Regions from separate parts of the Ectothiorhodospira sp. PHS-1 genome, predicted to be linked through region 1. Evidence: predicted binding sites of a transcription regulator. Region 1 holds the regulator's gene; each other region holds the start of a gene.

The links. The regulator sigma-54, encoded in region 1, starts transcription at its own class of promoters, with help from an activator protein. The targets are predictions, from matches to a motif close to TGGCANGNTNCNTGCTT.
Region 2: a site for sigma-54 is predicted at 1,604-1,620, ahead of fliL (flagellar basal body-associated protein FliL). Genes of this name have one in related genera too.
Region 3: a site for sigma-54 is predicted at 1,665-1,681, ahead of rsxA (electron transport complex subunit RsxA). Genes of this name have one in related genera too.
Region 4: a site for sigma-54 is predicted at 1,611-1,627, ahead of ECTPHS_RS04085 (TorF family putative porin). Genes of this name have one in related genera too.

Annotation. Positions count from the first base shown of each region.
Region 1 is NZ_AGBG01000003.1:19,335-22,540, reverse strand. Features, by position in the region: gene lptA (lipopolysaccharide transport periplasmic protein LptA) at 1-446, shown strand, start outside; gene lptB (LPS export ABC transporter ATP-binding protein) at 443-1,168, shown strand; gene ECTPHS_RS01655 (RNA polymerase factor sigma-54) at 1,335-2,852, shown strand; gene hpf (ribosome hibernation-promoting factor, HPF/YfiA family) at 2,907-3,206, shown strand, end outside.
Region 2 is NZ_AGBG01000007.1:71,705-74,910, reverse strand. Features, by position in the region: gene fliJ (flagellar export protein FliJ) at 1-149, shown strand, start outside; gene ECTPHS_RS13905 (flagellar hook-length control protein FliK) at 220-1,365, shown strand; gene fliL (flagellar basal body-associated protein FliL) at 1,652-2,149, shown strand; gene fliM (flagellar motor switch protein FliM) at 2,159-3,139, shown strand; gene fliN (flagellar motor switch protein FliN) at 3,151-3,206, shown strand, end outside.
Region 3 is NZ_AGBG01000027.1:34,499-37,704, forward strand. Features, by position in the region: gene nifL (nitrogen fixation negative regulator NifL) at 1-1,425, opposite strand, end outside; gene rsxA (electron transport complex subunit RsxA) at 1,714-2,295, shown strand; gene ECTPHS_RS11125 (RnfABCDGE type electron transport complex subunit B) at 2,317-2,856, shown strand; partial or broken gene rsxC (electron transport complex subunit RsxC) at 2,880-3,206, shown strand, end outside.
Region 4 is NZ_AGBG01000006.1:78,271-81,476, forward strand. Features, by position in the region: gene ECTPHS_RS04075 (ammonium transporter) at 1-412, opposite strand, end outside; gene glnK (P-II family nitrogen regulator) at 449-787, opposite strand; gene ECTPHS_RS04085 (TorF family putative porin) at 859-1,551, opposite strand; gene ECTPHS_RS04090 (accessory factor UbiK family protein) at 1,816-2,100, shown strand; gene ECTPHS_RS04095 (cytochrome b/b6 domain-containing protein) at 2,161-2,763, opposite strand; gene ECTPHS_RS04100 (tetrathionate reductase family octaheme c-type cytochrome) at 2,760-3,206, opposite strand, start outside.

The sequences.
Region 1 (3,206 bases):
AGGTGGACCGGACATTGCCCATCCGCATTGAGGCGGACTCGGCCACCCTGGACGACAACCGGGGCATCAGCACCTACCGGGGCAGCGTACGCATCACCCAGGGCGCCACAGAAATCAGCGGCGATACGGTCACCGTCCATACCCCGGGCCGGGTGCTGGAACGCATGACCGCGGAGGGTCAACCGGCCACCCTGAACACACTGGATCCACAGGGGCGGGAAGTCCGGGCCGAAGCCGCGCGGATGGAGTTCCTCCCCAACGAGCAACGCATGGAGCTGAGCGGCAATGCCCGCGTGCGACAGGGCACGGACGAGTTCCGGGGCAGCCGCATCACCTATGACCTGCGCACGGCCACGCTGGAGGCCCGCACCGGGGACACCGGCCGTGTCGAGGCCATCTTCACGCCCAGGGAACAGCCTCCCGCCCCTGTCGAGGGGACGCCATGAGTCGTCTGCAGACCCACGACCTGGTCAAGCAGTACCGCGCCCGCAAGCCGGTGGACGGTGTATCACTGCAGGTGAACAGCGGTGAGGTCGTGGGCCTGCTGGGTCCCAACGGCGCCGGCAAGACCACCTGTTTTTACATGATCGTCGGTCTCATCCCCTGCGACGGCGGGCGCATCGAACTGGACGGCAGGGATATCACCCCCCTGCCCATGCATGCCCGCGCCCAGTTGGGCATCGGCTATCTGCCCCAGGAGGCCTCGGTTTTTCGCAAGTTGTCGGTGGAAGACAACCTGCTTGCCGTGCTGGAAACACGCCGCGACCTCAGCCGCGGCCAGCGCCATGAGCACATGGAATCCCTGCTGGAAGAGTTTCAGATCATGCATATCCGCGAGAGCCTGGGCATCAGCCTCTCGGGGGGTGAGCGGCGGCGGGTGGAAATCGCCCGCGCCCTGGCCACCGAACCGGCCTTCATCCTGCTTGATGAGCCCTTTGCCGGGGTAGACCCCATCTCCGTGATCGAAATTCAGCGCATCATCACCCATCTGGTCTCCCGGAATATCGGGGTACTGATCACCGATCACAACGTCCGTGAAACCCTGGGCATCTGCAATCGCGCCTATATCCTGAGCGACGGACACCTGATCAGCGAGGGGCCGCCGGAAGTGGTGCTGGCAGACCCCCAGGTCAGGCGGGTCTACCTGGGCGATCATTTCCGACTATGAAGGTAGAGTTTTTGAGCCAACGCATGGTTTCCCCACACTGGGTCACATTTTTCGTGCCAGGACGTATAATCCGGATGACAGACCCGGCACATGACGGCAAGGCACCGTCAGTACTGCCCGGACCCTTCAACTCCTGCCTGACGACTCCGGTGGCACGCCACATCCTATGCTGAAACCTTCTGTCCAGCTCCGTCTCGGCCAGAGCCTTACCATGACACCGCAGCTGCAGCAGGCCATCCGGCTGCTGCAGCTGTCCACATTGGAGCTCCAGGCCCAGATCCAGGAAACGCTGGAGACCAACCCGATGCTGGAAGCCCTGGAAGGCGCGGATGCCGACCTGGATACCGGCATGGATGAAGCCACCCAACCTGAAGGCATGGCCCCCGGCGCCGATAGCGCCGACAAGGATGCGGAGAGCCGGGAATTCGACGAGCCCGCCGAACGGGACAACACCAGCGAATCCGCGGAAACCATTCCCGAGGAACTGCCCGTGGACAGCAACTGGGAAGACCTCTACGACATGCCGACCGCCGGCGGCGGCCAGATGGACAACGACGGTCGCGACCTGTTCGAGAATCAGAGTGCACCCGGCGAAGACCTGCGTGACCACCTGCTTTGGCAGATCAACCTGTCGCCCCTGAGCGAGCGGGACCAGGTCATCGCCATGACCATCATCGATGCCATCAACGATGACGGCTACCTGGCCGAACCCATCGAGCAGATCCACGCCGGCCTGGCCCAGGATCAGGAGATGGAACTGGAGCTGGATGAGGTGGAAGCCGTGTTGCGCATGGTCCAGCACCTGGATCCCGTGGGCGTGGGTGCACGGGATCTTGCCGAGTGCCTGTTGCTGCAACTGGAGCAGTTCGCGCCGGAGACGCCCTGGCTGGCCGAGGCCAGAACCCTGGTGCGTGATCACCTGGAAGCCCTGGGCACCCGCGACTTCAAGGGGGTCCAGCGCCGACTGGGGCTGGCTGACGGCGAATTGCAGGTGGTGATCTCGCTGATCCAGAGCCTGAATCCCCGCCCGGGCACCCTGATCAGTTCCAGCGCACCGGAATACATCATTCCCGATGTCTTCGTGCGCAAGCGCGAGGGATTCTGGCAGGTGGAACTGAATCCGGAAGTCGCGCCCCGGTTGCGGGTCAACCCACTTTATGCCAGCTTTGTGCGACGGGCCGATTCCAGCCAGGACAATATCTACCTGCGCAATAGCCTGCAGGAGGCCCGCTGGTTCATCAAAAGCCTGCAAAGCCGCAACGAGACCCTGCTGCGTGTGGGCACCGCCATCGTGGAACATCAGCGCGCCTTTCTGGAACACGGTGACGAAGCCATGAAACCCCTGGTGCTGCGGGATATCGCCGAGCAACTGGAGATGCACGAATCCACCATCTCCCGCGTCACCACCCAGAAGTACATGCACACCCCGAGAGGGATTTACGAATTCAAGTATTTCTTCTCCAGCCACGTGGGGACGTCCGACGGCGGTGAGTGCTCCGCCACGGCCATCCGTGCCATGATTCGCAAACTGATTGCCGAAGAACCCCAGGGCAAGCCCCTGAGTGACAGCAAGATTGCCCAGATCCTGGTGGACCGGGGCATCCAGGTAGCGAGGCGCACCGTTGCCAAGTATCGCGAGGCCATGGCGATCCCGCCATCCAACGAACGCAAGCGCCTCGTCTGAATCCACAACCAGGCCTCAGCTTCACTTTCACATTTCAAACCAAGGAGTCACCTCATGCAGATCAACCTCACCGGTCACCACGTGGACCTGACCGACGCCCTGCGCGACTATGTCAATGACAAGTTCCAGCGCCTGGAGCGCCATTTCGACAACGTCATCGACGTACATGTGGTCCTGACCGTGGAGAAACTGCAGCAGAAGGCGGAAGCCAACATGCTGGTCAGCGGCAACACCATCTTTGCCGACGCCAGCCATGCCGACATGTACGCAGCCATTGACGCCCTGGTCGACAAACTGGACCGTCAGGTGGTCAAGCACAAGGAGAAGCTCAAGGACCATCACCGCGCCGAAGGC
Region 2 (3,206 bases), on a different contig from region 1:
GTGGGCGTTGGGTGGAGGCCCGGGGCAAGACCGAGGCCCTCAATCGCGTGGTCGAACAGTTCCAGCACGAAGAGCGCAGGGCGCAGGACCGACGGGAACAGGCGGAGCAGGACGACCGTAACGGTCGCCGGCGACATGACATCGAGTGATTCCTGGCCCGTATATTGCAACCGTTTATCATCATTTCGGGACTCACCTGATACTGTCGAGGGTCTGGCCATGAACATGTCATTCATGCCCTTTTCTGCACTGAACGCCCTGCCTGCCCTGGGGGGGGATTCGCGCAGTCCTGTCGCTGCCCTGACCGGGGAGGGCGGCGACGACTTTCAGCTGAGCCTGCTGGGACAGTTGCAACAGCTGACGGGCGGCCATCCCGACTCGATGCAGTCCGTTGACCTGGATGCCTTGCTGGAGTTGGATTCGACGGTGATGACCCTGCCTCCAGAATGGCTGGCCCAGCTTATGGATGAGGCCGGCGTCACCCTGGAAGATCTGCGGCGGGAGGGGAGCGATACCGCATTGGCCTCCCTGCTGGCGGCATGGCAGCAACTGGCCGAGACAGGCCGGGGATTGCCGGGGATTGCCGGGGAATCCTTCAATCCCGGGGGAGATCGTCACCCGGAAGGGGGCGGGCTCACCGCGCTGACGGCGGCGTTGACCCAGGTGTTGCACGGGCAGCAGGACGCGGGGGATTCAGGGGCTGCTGGAAGACCGGGTGAGTTGACCCAGGTGTTGCACGGGCAGCAGGGCGCGGGAGCGGCACAACAGGACGGGAGCCCGATCATGCCTCAGGCGTTGCATGCCCTGGTGGCCCGGCTGGGCGGGGAGGGCGGGCGAGACGTGGTCGCCCCCCTGGCGCCGACCAGTGCCGAGATATTGCCTGCCGGTCAGGCCCAGCCCCATTCCCCGACGCAGCCCCTCCTCCTGCGTGCCCTGGATGTGGACGTGCCGATGTCACGCCCCAACTGGGGGCAGGCGGTGGGCAGCCGGGTCCTGTGGATGGTGAACCAGAACATGCAGGGGGCGGAGCTGAGGTTGAGCCCACCCCACCTGGGGCCGCTGGAGGTGCGCATCACCATGGAGGGTGATCGTGCCAATATTCAGTTCCTGGCCCATCATCCCCAGGCCCGCGAGGCACTGGATGCCGCCATGCCCAGGCTGCGGGAGATGTTTGCCGACAGCGGCGTGCAGCTGGGTGATGTGGATGTTTCCGGCCGCGAGGCCGGCGGACAGGACGAGATGGCTCGGGACGAGGCCGGATTGCGTCCGGATGATCCCGACGGTGTCGATCCGCGTGTCGCCGGCGATGAGACTGCGGCCGCCGCCGATCCAAACGGTAGCGGCCTTCTGGATGCCTATGCCTGATTCCCTTTCCCGGTCTCTGCCGGCCGCGGAGGTTGTCTTCGTCGCTGCCGCCCCTCTCCAGGGCGGCGTCTCCTGTTCAGCCGCCGTATAATTCCCTTCCTGTACACCTTCGCCTTTCCGGCGGGCTGTGTCGGCCCGTCGTCCTACGGTCGTGTCCGTTCGTCAATATTTTGTCACGCTCGGACCCTTTCTGTTTTCAAGTTGCTGATTTTTTTGTTATTTATTTTTTAAAACCATATGGCACAGGTGTTGCTTATTACCATGAAAAACGGAGGCCCCGGCAGTCATGGCCAAAAAACCTGAAAAAACCGCCGCCCCCAAGCCCACAAAGGGCAAGGGTGGCATGCTGAAACTGATATTGATCATCCTTTTGGTCACCCTGGTGGCCGCCGGGGCCGGTGGCGGGATTGCCTGGTTCCTGCTGAGCGGCGGTGAGCCGGGGCAGGAGCGTCCAGAGCCGGTGCGACCCGCCATCTATCTGCCCCTGGACCCTCCACTGGTGGTGAATTTCCAGGGTTCGGGCCGGATCCGCTTCGTGCAGGTGGGCATCGTGGTCATGGCGCGGGATCAGGCTGTGCTGGACGGGGTGAACCGTCACATGCCGGTCATCCGCAATAACCTGATGATCCTCATCGGCAACAAGATCTATGACGATCTGATCACCGAGGCAGGCAAGGAACAGGTTCGCGCCGAAGTGCTGGAGGAAGTGATCAACGTGCTGGGCACGCGGGGAGAACGCACCCAGGTGGAAGCGGTGTACTTCAACAGTCTTGTGATGCAGTGAGGCAGAGTGATGGCCACCAGTGATCTTCTTTCCCAGGACGAGATTGATGCCCTGCTGCACGGGGTGGACAGCGGTGCGGTGGAAACCGAAGACCAGCTGCTCGCTCACGATGGTGTGGCCAGACAGTACGATCTGACCACCCAGGACCGCATCGTCCGGGGGCGCATGCCTACCCTGGAGATGATCAACGAGCGCTTTGCCCGTTACATGCGCATCGGGCTGTTCGAACTCCTGCGCCGTTCGGCGGAGATTTCCGTGGGCGGGGTCAAGATGATGAAGTTCGGGGAATACGTTCACTCCCTGTATGTACCCACCAGCCTCAACATGGTCCGGGTCCGGCCGCTGCGGGGTACCGCCCTGTTCGTGCTTGATCCCAAGCTGGTATTCATCCTGGTGGACAATTTCTTCGGCGGGGATGGCCGCTATCACGCCAAGATCGAAGGGCGGGAGTTCACGCCGACGGAACTGCGGGTGATCCGCATGTTGCTGGACCAGTCCTTCACGGATCTGAAAAAGGCCTGGGCACCGGTGATGGAACTGGACTTTGAATATAACCGCTCAGAGGTCAATCCCCAGTTCGCCAATATCGTCAGCCCCACCGAGGTGGTGGTGGTCTGCTCCTTCCATGTGGAACTGGACGGTGGTGGCGGTGAAATGCACGTGACCATGCCGTATTCCATGATCGAGCCCATCCGTGAACAGCTGGACACGGGGTTGCAGAGCGATCGGGCGGACGTGGATGACCATTGGGTCAAGGCCCTGCGCGAGGAACTCAAGATGGTGCAGGTGGAACTCACCGCCAAGCTGACCGAGACCGATCTTACCGTGGCCGAAATGATCAACCTCAAGCCCGGTGACATCATTCCGGTGGACATCCCCGAGGAAGTCACGGTCCGGGCCGAGGGCATCCCCGTGTTTCGCGGGCGTTTCGGCACGTCGGACGGTTTTAATGCCATCAAGATTACCGGGCCGATCCGGCTCAGCGAATGAACACAGCGAGGATGACCTCCATGAGCGATAAAGATCAGGACAACAAGCCCGAAGCGGAAGAAGAGGA
Region 3 (3,206 bases), on a different contig from region 1:
GCCCTTGGTGCTGACGAAGGGCTCGAATACCCGCAGTCGCAGATGCTCGGGAATGCCCGGGCCGGAATCCTGGATGCTCACATGCACCGCATCCCCCCGGGACTCGGTGAGGATACGGATCTCCCGGCGGCCGTCGGTGGCGCCGTCCAGGGCATCCAGGGCGTTGTCCACCAGTTGCTTGAACATGCCCCGCAGCCGCCCCTCCCGGCCCAGCACATTGGGCAATACCGGCGCCGGTTGCCAGTCCACCACCACCCCGGAGGCCAGCAGGCGCCGGGTGGAAAGCCCCAGCACCTCCCGCAGGAGGGCATTGATGTTGACTGGAATCACGGGCTCATCCCGCTCCTCGGGCATGGAGTCCTCCAGGGTCTGCAGGGCCCGGCGACCGGCGGCCAGGGCCTCCTGCAACACGTTCAGCAAGGGATCGGCGCCGCCCTCCCCCTGACGCCGACGCTCCAGCAGCTGGGTGGCGGCGGCGATCATGTTCACCGGCCCCTGCATCTGGTAAATGGCACCGGCCAGGGTTTCGCGCATGCTCTCCACCAGTTCGCCCTCCGCAGTCAGGGCGCGCAAGGCATTCATGCGCATTTCTTCCTGCTGCCGCCGGATCTCGGTGACCTCCTTGGCCACCAGCACCAAGTAACTGGCCTTGCGCGCCTCGAAAAACGAATCCGCACTGGTATCACGCTCCTTGAACCAGGTGCCGGAGCAGGAAAACCAGCGGGGGGCCCGGCCGCCACCCGGATCAAACTGCACTTCCCGATCCACGAAGCCCTGCCCCGTGCTACGGGCGGTCTCGAAGGCATCGCCCATACTCTCGGCCAGGGCGGTGAGAAATTCCCGGACCGGCTCCCGCCCGCCCATGTCACCGGCCAGTTTCTTGTATTCCTGGTTGCCCAGCACCACCTGGCCAACCTCGTCCAGCAAGGCGATGGCCACCGGCTCCGCATCCACCACCGACTCGATCAGGGCCTTCTGGTTGCGCACCTGCTGCTCCAGCCGGTGCATCTCGGTCACATCCCGGTGCATACCCAGGTAATGGCTGAGCTGACCCTGACCATCCAGCACCGGGGCAATGCTCAATTCCGCCAGGTAGCGGCTGCCGTCCTTGCGGCGGTTGACCAGCACCCCGGACCAGGGTTTGAGCTGGCGCAACCGTCCCCAGAGGGTCTCGTAGACCAGACCTGGGGTATGGCGATCCGACAGGATGGATTCGTTGCGCCCCACCACCTCTGCCACACCGTAACCGGTCACCCGCTCAAAAGCCGGATTGGCATAGAGGATGTTGGCCCGGGTATCGGTGATGGAAATGGCCACCGAGGACTGCTCCACCGCTTCAAAGAACAGGCGTGCCGGCAACACCCCCTCCGGGGTCAGGATGGTATCGGCCAGGCCCGCGACGGCGGGTTGATCGGGTCGGCTCATGGAGGTGTGTCTCCCGGGTGAGTTGGGCTGGGTTCCTGATAAACACACTGCAACATCCAGGCCAATACAAAAGGTCCGGTCTTTCCCCGAGTGAGACAGCCATGCATTGTCGCCTTCCCGACAGAACCCACATCACCCGGCCCACGCTGTCACGATCCGCACAGAGCAATACGCACCAGCACGGTGCAATTCCCCACAAGACCCCTGGATTCATGCGCCTTCATCGTGCATGAGGCGGCTGGCACACAAGATGCAATTCCTTCGTCAACCGAACCGAAGGAACCGACCGTGACCGAGTTCATGCTGCTGCTGGTGGGCACCGCCCTGGTCAACAACGTGGTGCTGGTGCAATTTCTGGGGCTGTGCCCCTTCATGGGTGTCTCCAACAAGCTGGACACGGCCCTGAGCATGGGCCTGGCCACCACCTTCGTGCTCACTCTGGCGTCCGTGGCCGGCTGGCTGCTGGAGTATTTCGTGCTGGCGCCGCTGGATCTGGGCTTTCTGCGCATTCTGTCCTTCATCCTGGTGATCGCCGCCGTGGTGCAGTTCACCGAGATGGTCATCCGCAAGACCAGCGCCGCCCTCTATCAGGTGCTGGGGATCTTCCTGCCCCTGATCACCACCAACTGCGCGGTGCTGGGCGTGGCCCTGCTCAACGTGCAGGAGGGCCACGGCTTTTTGCAGAGCGTGACCTTCGGCCTGGGCGCGGCCCTGGGCTTCACTCTGGTGATGGTGATTTTTGCCGCCCTGCGGGAACGTCTGGCCATCAGCAACGTACCGGCCGCCTTTGCCGGTGCCCCCATTGGCTTCATCGTCGCCGGTCTGTTGTCCCTGGCCTTCATGGGATTCGCCGGACTCAACTTCGCCTGACCGCGACAGGAGGAATTTCCGATGGAACCATCCCTGCTTTCCGCGATTTTCATCCTCACCACCATGGGCCTGCTGCTGGGCTACGGTCTGGGCATGGCCGCCAAATACCTGCGGGTGGATAAGGACCCCCTGGTGGACGAGATCGAGGCCCTACTGCCCGGCACCAACTGCGGCCAGTGCGGCCTGCCCGGCTGCCCCAGTGCCGCTCAGGCCCTGGCGTCCCGAGAGGCACCCGTCACCCTCTGTCCGCCGGGCGGCAAGCTCCTGGCCCAGCAACTGGCCGATAAACTGGACATCACCGTGGACCTGTCCGCCATGGGCGAGGAAGTCCCCGCCTTCGCGGTGATCGATCCCGACCACTGCAACGGCTGCACCCGTTGCTACAAGGTCTGCGCCACCGACGCCATCATGGGCGCCAACCGGCAGATCCATACGGTCTTCACCGAAGCCTGCAACGGTTGCGGCAAATGCGTGGAGGTCTGCCCCACCCAGGGCCTGACCCTGGTGCCGGAAGCCCCGAGCCTGCGCCGCTGGCACTGGCCCAAACCCAAATCGGCCTGAAGGTGCTCCCCATGTTCTCTTTCATGCGCAAGCGGCCCGCCTTCCAGGGTGGCGTCCATCCCGATGATCGCAAGCAGGCCACCAGCGGACTGCCCATCGAACCCCTGCCCATGCCGGCCCGGCTCTACCTGCCGGTACAGCAGCATATCGGTGCCGCCGCACGCCCGGTGGTCAGCGCCGGAGATATCGTCCTCAAGGGCCGGATGATCGCCCGCGGCGACGGCGCCGTGTCGGCGGCCGTACATGCCCCCACCTCCGGACGGATCCTGGCAGTGGAACCCCATCCCGCGCCCCACCCCAGCGGCCTGCCGGTGGAAACCATCGTCATCGAACCGGACGGCGAGGATCGC
Region 4 (3,206 bases), on a different contig from region 1:
ATGCCCAGAGCTTCATGCGCTCGGCCACGGCACCGGAGACGATGGACATGGCGGTGGCGACGAAGACCACCTGGAAGAAGAAGTCCGACAGGTTGGAGTAGTAGATCTCCCCGTCGCTCAGCAGCACCTCTTCGACGGAGTTGTCCACGCTGCTCAGGATCGGCATGAAGCTCGGGATGAGGGAATTGAAGCCGTCCCCGTACATGATGTTGTAGCCGATCAGCATGTACATGATACAGGCGATGGAGTACAGCGCGATGTTCTTGGTGAGAATCTCCACGGTGCTCTTGGAGCGGACCAGGCCCGCCTCCAGCATCGTGAACCCTGCGGCCATCCACATGACCAGCGCGCCGGATACGAGGAAATAGAACGTATCCAGGGCGTATGCGATTTCTATGACTTGGCTTTCCACGGTATGTCCCCCGCCGACATTGATCGGCTTATGGTTTTACAGTGCGTCGGAACCGGTCTCTCCGGTACGGATGCGGATGGCCTGCTCCAGCGGGAAGACGAAGATCTTGCCGTCCCCGATCTTGCCCGTGTTGGCCGACTTGCTGATGGCCTCGATGACCTGGTCCACCAGGGCATTGTCCACGGCCACTTCCAGCTTGACCTTGGGCAGGAAGTCCACCACGTACTCGGCCCCCCGATACAGTTCCGTATGACCCTTCTGACGCCCGAAGCCCTTGACCTCCGTGACGGTGATGCCCTGCACCCCGATCTCGGAAAGCGCCTCGCGCACGTCGTCCAGCTTGAACGGCTTGATGATGGCAGTGACTAGTTTCATGTCGGGTGCTCCCGGGAAACGGCCCGCGTCCGGCGGACCGTGTCCTGATGTGATTGAGAGGTTCCTGGTTCTCAGAAGCTCATGACGAAGGAGACGTTGAAGCGCGGATCGTCATCCTCGTCGGTATCGTTCTGGGTGTAGGCGAAGGTGAAGTCACCCATGGAGGTGGCCTTGGTGAGGTAGAGGGACCACCAGGTGTAGTCTTCCCCATCGCTATAATCCCAGTCCACGTAACCGATGGTGGCGCCCAGGGCAATGTCCGGGGTTGCATCGAAGCTGTAACCGATCTCGTAAGCGAGAGAGCTTTCCACATCACTGTCGTCGGCATTGGTCACATAGTTGATCATGCCGTACAGCCCCATGAAGTCCAGGGCGCCGTAGATTTCACCAAAATTGGCATCGTCGGCGCTTTCGGCACCCGGATAGGCGTAGTAGATATAACCCACATCAAAGCCCACACCGGAAGCGCCCACTTCGCCGGTGACACCAAAATAGACGTCCACTTCATAGCCGCCCCGGTCCTCGGAGCCATCCAGGCTGGAAGTCCAGGTGCCGATGTAGAAGCCACCCTCATGTTCAAAATCAATACCACCCTGAACAGCGGCCCGGTCATCACTTTCGCTCACGCCCCGGAACAGGTAGTTGCTGGTGAAGCCGATATTGGCGCTAAGCTCCGCGGAAGCCGTGGACGTCACCAGCCCACCGGCCAGCAGGGCGGCGGTCACGGCGCTGGTGATGGCGGCCTTCTTGAACGTGCTGTGCATGTGTCGATCTCCTGAGCAAGGGTTTTTGCTGTGGTTGAAAAACTGCTTCAACGGAGCATTAGCAGGGAGCATGCCAGTTTTTTTTATCAGCCATTTCAATGGATTGGCCACATACCGCAGAAAACAGTCCCGGCAGGCGCGCCGTTTTGGGCAAATGCACCCCATGAGCGCACCAAAATGGGGCGCCCACCCAGCACTCGCCCATCCCCTACCGGGACGACTAGAATAGGGTTCAATACACAAAAGACCACGGAGGAAACGGCCATGATCGACAGCAAGAGCCTGGATGAGATGGCACGCAAGCTGAGCAGCATGATGCCCGAGTCGGTGCAGCACGTTCAGGCGGATATCGAGAAGAACCTAAAGGCGAGCCTGTCCGGTGCCCTGCAGCGGATGGATCTGGTGACCCGGGAGGAATTCGAGGTGCAGGCCGCCCTGCTGGAGCGCACCCGCGAGCGCCTCTCCGCCATGGAGGCCAGGGTCAAGGCCCTGGAGAAGGAATTCCTGGTCCCCCGCACCCGGGGGGACGACACCGTGGGCGAGGTGTAGCGGCGGCGTTTTCCCCTCCCCCCAACCCCTCTCCCCCAGGGGGAGAGGGGAACCCACCACTCATTTACGCTCCTCCTGATACCCGGTCACCATGGACTTGAGATAGGCATACCAGGGATGACCGGTGGTGGAGGCCATGTAGATGTGGCCGATCAGGAACACCATCAGGGCGAAGGTGGCCGCCACGTGGGCGTAGGCCACCCAGGCCAGGGGCAACAGATCGCCCATGAAGGTTCCCTTCCAGGCGGCATAGGTCAGCAGCAGCAGACCGGATACCCACAACGCCGGTGCAATCGCCGCCTTGAAACCGAAATAGGCCAGTCGCTGCAGCGGATTATGCTTGCTGGACGGTGACGTCACGAAGGGCTTGGCTTCGCCGGAGAAGATCCCGTGGGCGTAGTACAGCATCACCGCCGGCAAGCCCCGGTGGGTGGGCACATACTGGCGCCACTCCCCCGTCACCACATGCCAGAAGATGGCAAAGGCCCACAGACCGATCAGACTCAGGGCCATGACGATATGGACCTTGAGGGCCGTGTCATAGGCCATCAGGCCATGACTGCCGTGCAGTGCCAGCCCGGTGAACAACAGGCCGAAGATCAGGATCGTCTGCGCCCAGTGCCAGAAACGCTCGAACAGCGTGAAGATGCGTACCTTGCTCATGCAGCCCCCCTCATCCGGCGACGGTGGATCAGATAGCGTCCCAGGCCGTGAGCCACCACCGACAGCAGGGTCAGCCATACCGCGAGCCAGCCGAAGGGCTCCCAGGGATGCCGGTCACGGCCGGGGATATAGACCCCCGGCAGATCCGCCAGCCGACCGTCCACGCTGTGGCAGGATTCACAACTCAGGGCATCTTCCCTGGGCGCCACCATGTGATTGACCGGCCAGTACATGCGGGTGTCCACAAATCCGTACTCGCCGCTGAAACCGGCCTCGGTCTGGCCCGTGCGGCGGGCGGTGGCCATGCCCGATGCCAACGCCGCATCCCAGTCGTAACCCCGCCAGAAGGCGTTTTCGTCCCGTCCGAACAGGTGCGCCACCAACAGGGTGTTGTAGTGGGTATCGTAGGGTTGACGCCCCGCCATGATCTTGAAAGGCCAGAT